DNA from 2 places in the Noviherbaspirillum sp. L7-7A genome. Region 1 is predicted to be linked to the other one. Evidence: predicted binding sites of a transcription regulator. Region 1 holds the regulator's gene; the other holds the start of a gene.

Region 1 (4,329 bases):
GGCAATGCGCACGCCGCTGAAGATGGACGTGCTGCGCGACCGCGGCGCGATGGGGCGCGAGATCGAGGACGGCATGATAGAGAATGTCTACCGCCTGCAGATCATGAACACGTCCGAGAGCCCGCATCGCTACCGGATCGTGGTGGACGGCCTGCCATCGCTGCGGCTTGCCGGCGCCGATGAGGTAACCCTCAATGGCACCGAGACCCGTTCCGTGCCGGTGCGGCTGCGCATCGATGGCGGGCAGGCCGGCAAGGGATCCAACAAGATACATATCGGCCTGCAGGCGCTGGATGAATCCGGCCTGCAGGTCAGGGAAGAAGCGGTCTTTTATGTGCCGCGCTGAAGGAGAATGCAAATGCCATCCATGAATACCCTCGAACGTCCCGCCACACCGTGGTACAAGCACCGCTGGCCCTGGCTGATCATGCTGGGTCCGTTCCTGGTGGTGCTGGCGGGCAGTTACACGATCTGGCTTTCCTACTCGCAGCAGGATGCGCTGGTGGTGGGCGACTATTACCGGCAGGGCAAGGCCATCAACCAGGACCTGCGGCGCGACCAGGCTGCCAGCCGGCTGGGGCTGTCGCTGGCACTGCGCTACGATGCCGCCGCTGGCCGGCTGACAGGCACGATGCGCGGCGCGCAGGGCATTCCGCGGGGCGCGATGACGCTGCGCCTGGTCCATTCGACCCGTCCGGAAAAGGACATCGTGCTGCCGGTGGTGGCGGATGCAGAAGGCAATTTCGGCGTGAGCCTGCCGATGCTGGAAATGGCGCGCTGGCAGGTGATGCTGGAAGACCAGGGCCGCAGCTGGCGCATCAACGGCGTGTGGCCCTGGCCGCAGCAGGCCTCCGTGGCGCTGTCGGCCGACCAACCCTGAAGGAGGCACAGATGCGGCGTCTGGCAATGGTGATCCTGTGGCCGTCCTTCCTGGTGGCGGCGATGGCGGAAGGCTTTTTCTTTTCCCTGCTCGATCCGCAGGACCTGCACCTGGGCGGCGTGGAGTTCACGCTGTCGCCGCTGGCAGCCTACACGGTGGGATTTTTCCTGTTCTGGCTGTTCTGCTCGCTGGCTGCAATGCTCAGCTATTACCTGGCCAATGTGCCGGCCGACCGCCAGCCGCCGCTATGACAGCGACATTGGCGGCATCACGCTAGTCGCATTTCTCGGTGCCGGCTGCCATCGCCTTCAGGCGGGCCGGATCGAGGACCACGATCTCGCGGTTGCTTACCTGCAGCACGCCCAGCTTCTTGAAGCGCGACAGCAGGCGGCTGATGCTCTCGATGGTCAGGCCGAGATAATTGCCGATTTCCTCGCGCGACATGCGCAGCTGGAAGGCGGTGGAGGAATAGCCGCGGGCGGCATAGCGCGACGTCAGATTGACCAGGAAGGCGGCAAAGCGCTGGCCGGCGCGCATATTGCCCAGCAGGAGCATGACGCTCTGCTCGCGCGTGATTTCCTGGCTCATCATCCGGTGGAAATGGTGCAGCAGCGTGGGAATGTGGCTAAACAGTTCTTCCAGGCGGGCGAACGGAATGTCGCAGACTTCGCTGTCTTCCAGCGCCACCGCCGAGCAGTGATGGCGCTCGGTGCCAATGGCGTCCATGCCGAGAAGCTCGCCCGCCATCTGGAAGCCGGTGATCTGCTGCTCGCCGCTGACGTTGATCTGGAAGGTCTTGAAATGCCCGAGCCGGATCGCGTACAGGTTGGTGAACGGGTCGCCCATGCGGTAGAGATGGGTGTCGCGCGGCACCTTGCGCCGGCGTCCGATGATGGCGTCGAGGCGCGACATGTCGGCATCGTCAAGCCCCATAGGCAGGCAAAGCTGGTGCATGCTGCAGGCCGCGCAGCTTGCCTTCAGGGCATTGACGTTGATGGGTGCTGGCTGGCTGCTGACTGGAATGGACTGGATCATGGTCGCCAATGATATATCTCAAGCCGTTGGAAACACGAAACGCTACGGTATGAAACGTGTCGCAGTACTGATCTGCGGATTAGAACGGTTGGTACGGCGAAGTGTAGCAAACACATCGTAACGCGGATACAACAGATATTAGCTGTTTATCAAATAGTTAAGTGGAATGACGCTTGTGTTCGCCAGCGCACAGTCGGTCTGCGGAAAAATCGGTATCTTTTTTGCACGATGTGGCTGTGCTGGTGCTACTCCCTTTCTTCACTCTCAACGACTGGATGCGCAAAATGAAAAAAATGTTCACGCTGTTGGCACTTCCCCTGGCTCAGGCCGCGATGGTTTCGGCTTTCGCGCAAGCGCCTGCCGCCACTTCCACCGACCCATCGGCCAGCCAATCCCGCGCCGAAGTCAAGTCAGGCGCCAGCGCGGCGAATACGAACCGGGTCAATGAATTCAGTGACCGTCCGGGCGCTGCGGTGAAGGGCAGCGGCACCAGCCGCGCCGAGGTCAAGTCCGGCGCCAGCGCCGCCGATATCGACAAGGTCAACCAGTTCGAGGACAAGCCTGCTCGTAACTCCGGAGCAAGCCGCAGCCGCGCGGAAGTCAAGGCCGAGCGCAACGCCGGCGCCGGCCAGCTGCGCGCCAATACCGAAGTGCCAACGCCCGGCACTTCGTCGCAGCCGAATCTGCGCAATCCGAAGGCGCTGACGCCGGAAGAGCGCGCCGCCCGCCGCGAGGCACGCAAGCAGCGCACCGCCGAACGGCGCGCCAAGCGTAGCGCTGACGCCACCGCAAGGCCGGCTGGCAGCGAAGGCACCCGTATCATGCCGGCCGATGGCGGCGCTGGCGGCGGCAACCCGGCTCCAGGCAAGTAATTCAGGTCGTTGCCGGGACTTTCCCGGCACGGTTTGCAGAAATGGCACGGCGCGCATGACGCGCCGTGTTGCATTACAGTATCGGTTTTTCACTGGCAGCTTGCGGCCACACCATGAAGCTTTCCGTTCTTGACCAATCCACCGCTGTCAGCGGCCGGCCCCAGACCGATGCCATCGCCGAGTCGCTGGCGCTGGCCCGGCATTGCGACGGGCTCGGCTACCATCGCTACTGGGTATCCGAGCACCATCACAGCGGCAGCATCGTCGGCAGTGCGCCGGAGGTGCTGATGGCGGCCATCGCTGCCACCACCTCACGCATCCGGGTCGGCAGCGCCGGCGTGATGCTGCCGCATTACTCGGCCCTGAAAGTGGCGGAACAGTTCCGGGTGCTGGAAGGCATTGCGCCCGGCCGCATCGACCTCGGCATCGGCCGGGCGCCCGGTTCGGACCGTCTCACCGCCTATGCATTGAATCCGGACGCCGGCCAGGCTGCGGAACGCTTTCCACAGCAGGTGCAGGATCTGCAGGCCTGGGTCAGCGGCATGCCGCTGGCGCCCGGCCATCCGTTTGGCGCCAGCCGCGCCCATCCGCAAGGGCCGACTTCGCCGGAGATGTGGATACTGGGAAGCTCGAACTATGGCGCCCAGCTGGCGGCGCATTTTGGCTTGCCCTATGCCTATGCCTATTTCTTCAGCGAAGGGGAGGGCGTGGAAGAAGCGCTGGACCTGTACCGCAGGCTGTACCAGCCCAGCGAACGTCATCCCATGCCACAGGCCACGATCTGCGTCTGGGCGCTGGCGGCCGATACCGAGGAACAGGCGCGCCATCTGCTCAGGACCCGCGAGCATTGGCGCATCGGCTTCGAGCGCGGCCTGCGCCTGCCTCTGGTCTCTCCGGAGGAAGCGGCGGCGACCGCCTATGACGAGGCGGACCAGGCCCGTATCGCCGCACTGCGCCGCCGCGCCATCGTCGGAACGGCCGGGCAGGTGGCTGCAAGGCTGCATGCACTGGCGGCCCAGCTGAACCTGGATGAAATCGTGGTCAATACCTGGACCCACGATCCGGCCGCGCGGCGTCACTCCTACACCCTCCTGGCACAGGCATTCGGCCTGACAGGACTTCCTTCCGGGCAAGCTCTCGGTTAAAGTTAGATTATTTCCTGCCGTAAATAAGTTTGGGGTCTCACCCGAAGATAGGCTTTCGGTACCGTGGATGCGCTCAGGCGTCCCCGGGGAAAGACGTCAGCGCCGGGCAAAGCGGATCATTGCTTTTTTGCACGGCGGACCGTACGAACTTTGCCCTGGCGGCTTCAGGAACGAGCGTTTGGAAATTCAGCCAATAACCATCACCGAACATGTTTTCGATGCCAAATGACGTTTTGATAGAACACCTGAAAGGCCAGCTGACGCGGCTGACGGAGTCGGCCGGGGATCTGGTTTTCACGCTCACCGAGAATGGCGAGATTCTGCACGCCAGCCAGCGCGCCATTGGCATCATCGCGCCGGGCGCCGTCCTGTGCGGCAGCATGCTGATCGAGCGGGT
Region 2 (4,329 bases), on a different contig from region 1:
CCGCGAGATATGGGTCAGCACTTGCTATTTATAGTTATAATTTAAAAAAACCAATGCTTGGCAAAAAGACGGTCGCTTCGTCGAACACATGTTGTCGTTTCGAACTCAAATCTGTGAGGGTGTGCAATATTGTGTTAAGCGGACGGCTACTTTCGTTTGTTGAAGGACTGCTTGTAGCCGAACCCAGATCATTTGACGGGCTAAAATTTAGATTAGATCTGACAGTTATTGCTCGATGAAGTCTAGGCCATTACATATAAGATGCTTCTTATTTTTGCATTTTCGGTCCCGCTTTGCCTCCATCTCATGCGTATGATTGTTCCAGCCGCAATGATGCTTACTCCTGAAAATCTGGAGCAAGAGCCTTGCTATACCAGCAATCTGATGATTGGGGATTAACAACAAGGCGGCATGTTCGGCCGCAATGTACGCTAGGCTAGGCTGCTCGACATGACGATACCGACCTCTCCGCGCGATTTGCTGGCGCCGCTGTTCGATCCTCAACTGGTGCGTACGACGAGCGCACCGATAACGCTGCACGTTCACCAAATCAACGCCGAGGATGGCACCGCAGTTCACTACGCGCAAGTTTAGGTGATACGCCAGGTGGAGACCATGACCCCATAGATGGCATTCATAGGTGCGTCAGAAATCCGACAGACCTACTGCTAGCGTATCTTGATTCGTAAGTGCTTCCAGACGCTCCATGTCCTCAACGTTGCGAAACCCATCTGTAATATCACACCAAGCTAAATATACGGTAACTGCATGAGCCCGAAAATACGAACTCGTCTCAGCAACAGGGAGTTCTCGAGCATCTATGTCTTCCGCATGCTGAATCAATTCTTTGATGCGGTTTTCTGTCATGCCGGTAATTACATTGTAGAAAGAAGAAGGTTGTGTCATGTCGCTTCCCTTCAGGAAACCAGGTGGCTAAGACCGCTCTGGAAATGGCGGACCCTGACAAGGGTATATCTGGTTGGTAAACCGGGAATGGTCTGATCGCCCGGATTACCTCTCCACCCCCACGCCTATCGGTGGCATGTGTTACGGATGGCAAGATCATAGAGGTGGCGGGTTACGCGAGTGTGACAACTCTGATAAAAAGCGGTTCCAACTAAAAAATTACTTTAATGCAACTTTATGCCGACGGGCTTTTTTTATGAAGCCTTGAGCGAAGGATCGAGCTTAAGCTGAAGGAAATAGCCAAATTCAAGATGAAAATGGCACAGCGTGACGGTTATCAGCGAAAGGCGTACGCGATACGTCGCATGAACTTGGCGGTTATGAGGTTAAGTTAGGCAACATCTATAGTCGAGCAAGATAAAGCGGCCCGTTGGGCAAGGTCGTGGTGCCTTGTTAGTAGTATGCGTCAGTTCAAGCTAGGCAATGGCGGCAACCGGTGCTAATTCCGGTCCTTGGCACCGTCGAGTGCTTGGTCAACCATTTCAGTGCCTGAGCTGGCACACCGCAGGCGCATTATCGCTGTTTTTGGGAAAGAAAAGCTACAGGCCCTACGGTCTACGGCCAAGAGGGAAACCCCGAGGAGGCAAGCGTGACTCGACGGCTAACTGTCCAGACATACCTGGTGCCGACATAGCGGCAACAAGAAGCAGGAGTCACCGGAAATTGGAAACGCCCTCATGAAAGCAGTTCCGGGCAGACTTCGCAACTGTCATGCTGTATGTCGATCTATCACATAATATATAGCTGCCCATAACTATTTCCTTTTAGACCTTAATTGTCATTCACAAAACGTATGACAGGTATGGGCACAGGTAATTTTCTTTATGGCGAGAAACTGCTTATAGTTCTCCTTGTCTCCTCCATTCCGCAACGGATGGATTTAAGCCCGCTCCTTGTAAGCGGGTTTTTTTTGCTCAATTTTTTGTTGTCCAAAGAAAAAACCCGCGATCGTTACCGATGCGGGTTTCCCTGTCTTCTCCGATCCCAGCTCAAGGCATGGATTTTTGTGCTCGGATAATGAACTTAAAACGCAACCTTGTCTACATGCAGTGCAGCATGAAAAGGGCAAAAGAAAGCCCGCTGGGATAATCGCAGCGGGCTTAAATCCATTCCAGGGGAGGGATGGAGGAGACAGTTCACATACTAGGGATATCGGGGGCCGAGGGAAAGTCAGTGAAACGCCTCAATCCATGTAGGATTATCCTGTCATGGATCGACCACAGAAAAGGCTGCTGCAGGCAATGACCCGCAGCGGCCAAGATGCCTTCCGAGAGATTGCCAACCCTCGTCAGGCAGGCAAATTCATTGTGCACTTCCGCATCAAGGCTAGTATTGCACCAAGTTGGATTTGGGCAAGTGCCCTTCAGCTTTGCAATGTGGGAAATGTTAGCCATAACACGGAGATGTACTAAGCACGCAATGGGTTGCGTAATACAACTAAAACTGCTGCGTGACCCATACAGCGGAACTTACCTGCGGTAGTCTGAATGGCATGCTCTTCAGGCTCATGTGTCTTTATCAGAACGGGGTTGCACTCGGGATGGAAGAGCTTTTGACGCTTCCCCGTTACACTGGGCATCTTGTTTTTGAGAGCTGGGCGCATCACAACAGATTCTCGTCATTCAACTGGCGGCACGCCTGCTAGACCTGAAAGCCAAAGGTGGGCCGCGCGACATCGTGCCGCCCTTATATAACCCGCACCCAATAAAGATGCCGGATATGCAGGAGCCCCTAATGACGCTATATGGCTATGAACGTCACGTTGAGGGAGACAGCTTAGTAGCGCGTGTCCAATACTGGGTATTGTTGCCGGTCCCACGAAAGGAAGGGAAAGATCAACAAAATCCGATAATCGTGTGAAGCGGCGACCGGAGCCAACCAGGCCCTTGGTTGTACGTGCCTCGATGTTCAATCACTCCCCTTGCCCAGTCGAGGCACTGGTGATCATGCTAACAAACTAGCTTCATCACCCCATGCTCCGAGTTGAATGTCTGCCGCGATCATTTTGGCGGCTGAGGGAACCGGATCGCCGGGCCTTTGGGCTCCACGCCGGCCGGCAAATAGGCCGGCGCCAGTTCGCCGGCCGGGCCTAGAGTGCGAATGAAACGGTACAGCGATGACAGGTCCTCATCGCTCATGTCCCGCAGTGCGAACCAGGGCATCGGTGGGCGCAACTGTCTTTCCCTAGCCATCTTCAGCCACTCCGACTCGGACACTTTCTGGAAGAATAGCCGAAGGTTGGACGGATAGGTTGTGCCCCAGGGCCCGTTCCAGCCGAGCTGATCGCCCACCAGCCATTGCGCTTCCGGTACCTGACCGCCGGAAAGGCCATAGCCCGGGGTATGGCAGTCGTTGCATCCGCCTATCTTTGCTAAGTAACGTCCGCGCTCGATCGACCCTCCGGCGGCGCTGGCATTTAAACATGACATCAACAGCAGTGCGGCCAACGCGGCCGCCTTCTGCCTCCCCCGCATCCTCGTATTCATGCTTCCTCCTGTCGTTTGTTGAGGCGTCCGATTGCGCCTAATGCAATGTTATGGTGGTCAAAAACCGTGTTTTTGAAGTACACCAATAGCGCTTAACGCTGTCACTCCAGACCAATCTCGATGACGACAGTAAAAGAAAAGCCGCTGCGGGTAGTAAGCCACAGCGGCCAAGATAACTTCCAGGATAGCCGCCCTCGTCAGACGACTGGTTTTATTATGCGCCTTCTGGCCATGCAATGCGCATTACTGTCGCACGCGACACGCCACGCAGCCGGGATAGCTCGCTGATTGAGGCGCCAGATTTATGCCTGGCCAGAATATCGGCACGCTGCTCGGCCGTAGTGGTTGCGGGTCGGCCCAGCGTTTTGCCTTGCTGCTTCGCCCGCTGCAATCCGACTTGTGTCCGCTCCACCAAGAGATCGCGCTCGAGCTCGGCGACGGCGGCAAGTGTCGTCAACATCATCTTGCTCGCTGGTGAAGTCAGGTCCAGCGCGCCCAGCTGCAGGACAATGACTTTGATACTGCGGGAAGCCAGGAGCTTGATGGTGCCGCCGACGTCATGCGCATCCCGGCCCAGCCGATCGAGCTTGGAGACAACTAGGCTCTTACAGCAACGGCATGCACTCTATGCTGGCAGCACAAGTGGCTGGAGCAATTACAACCTAACTTTTAGAACTTACTATGACAACGCAGCGGGCTCTGCGGCCCAAGTGCCGAACCCGCCACAGCCGCGCTGCCGGGCCTCGGTCTGCTCGGCTTTGCAGCATCCCGCCGCAAGGCAGCAAAAAGGAAGAGCGCATAAGCAGTCCATCGGCCCCATCAAAGCCCGCCGAGTGCGGGCTTTTTTCGTCTCTACGGTCAATCGCGAGCAACCCCG

The links. Region 1 encodes FNR, which switches genes on or off when oxygen is low (the NO sensors DNR and NnrR bind a similar motif). Its sites were predicted from a motif close to TTGATNNNNATCAA; they were not measured.
Region 2: KTQ42_RS20160 (cytochrome C) is a predicted target of FNR. The motif match lies at 3,525-3,538, and genes of this name have one in related genera.

Annotation. Positions count from the first base shown of each region.
Region 1 is NZ_JAHQRJ010000001.1:2,705,601-2,709,929, reverse strand. Features, by position in the region: gene ccoG (cytochrome c oxidase accessory protein CcoG) at 1-346, shown strand, start outside; gene KTQ42_RS12355 (FixH family protein) at 368-880, shown strand; gene KTQ42_RS12350 (hypothetical protein) at 892-1,131, shown strand; gene fnr (fumarate/nitrate reduction transcriptional regulator Fnr) at 1,154-1,915, opposite strand; gene KTQ42_RS12340 (hypothetical protein) at 2,200-2,787, shown strand; gene KTQ42_RS12335 (LLM class flavin-dependent oxidoreductase) at 2,901-3,932, shown strand; gene KTQ42_RS12330 (GGDEF and EAL domain-containing protein) at 4,151-4,329, shown strand, end outside.
Region 2 is NZ_JAHQRJ010000002.1:414,851-419,179, forward strand. Features, by position in the region: gene KTQ42_RS20150 (hypothetical protein) at 451-594, shown strand; gene KTQ42_RS20155 (hypothetical protein) at 646-906, opposite strand; gene KTQ42_RS20160 (cytochrome C) at 2,967-3,452, opposite strand; partial or broken gene KTQ42_RS20165 (recombinase family protein) at 3,667-4,044, opposite strand.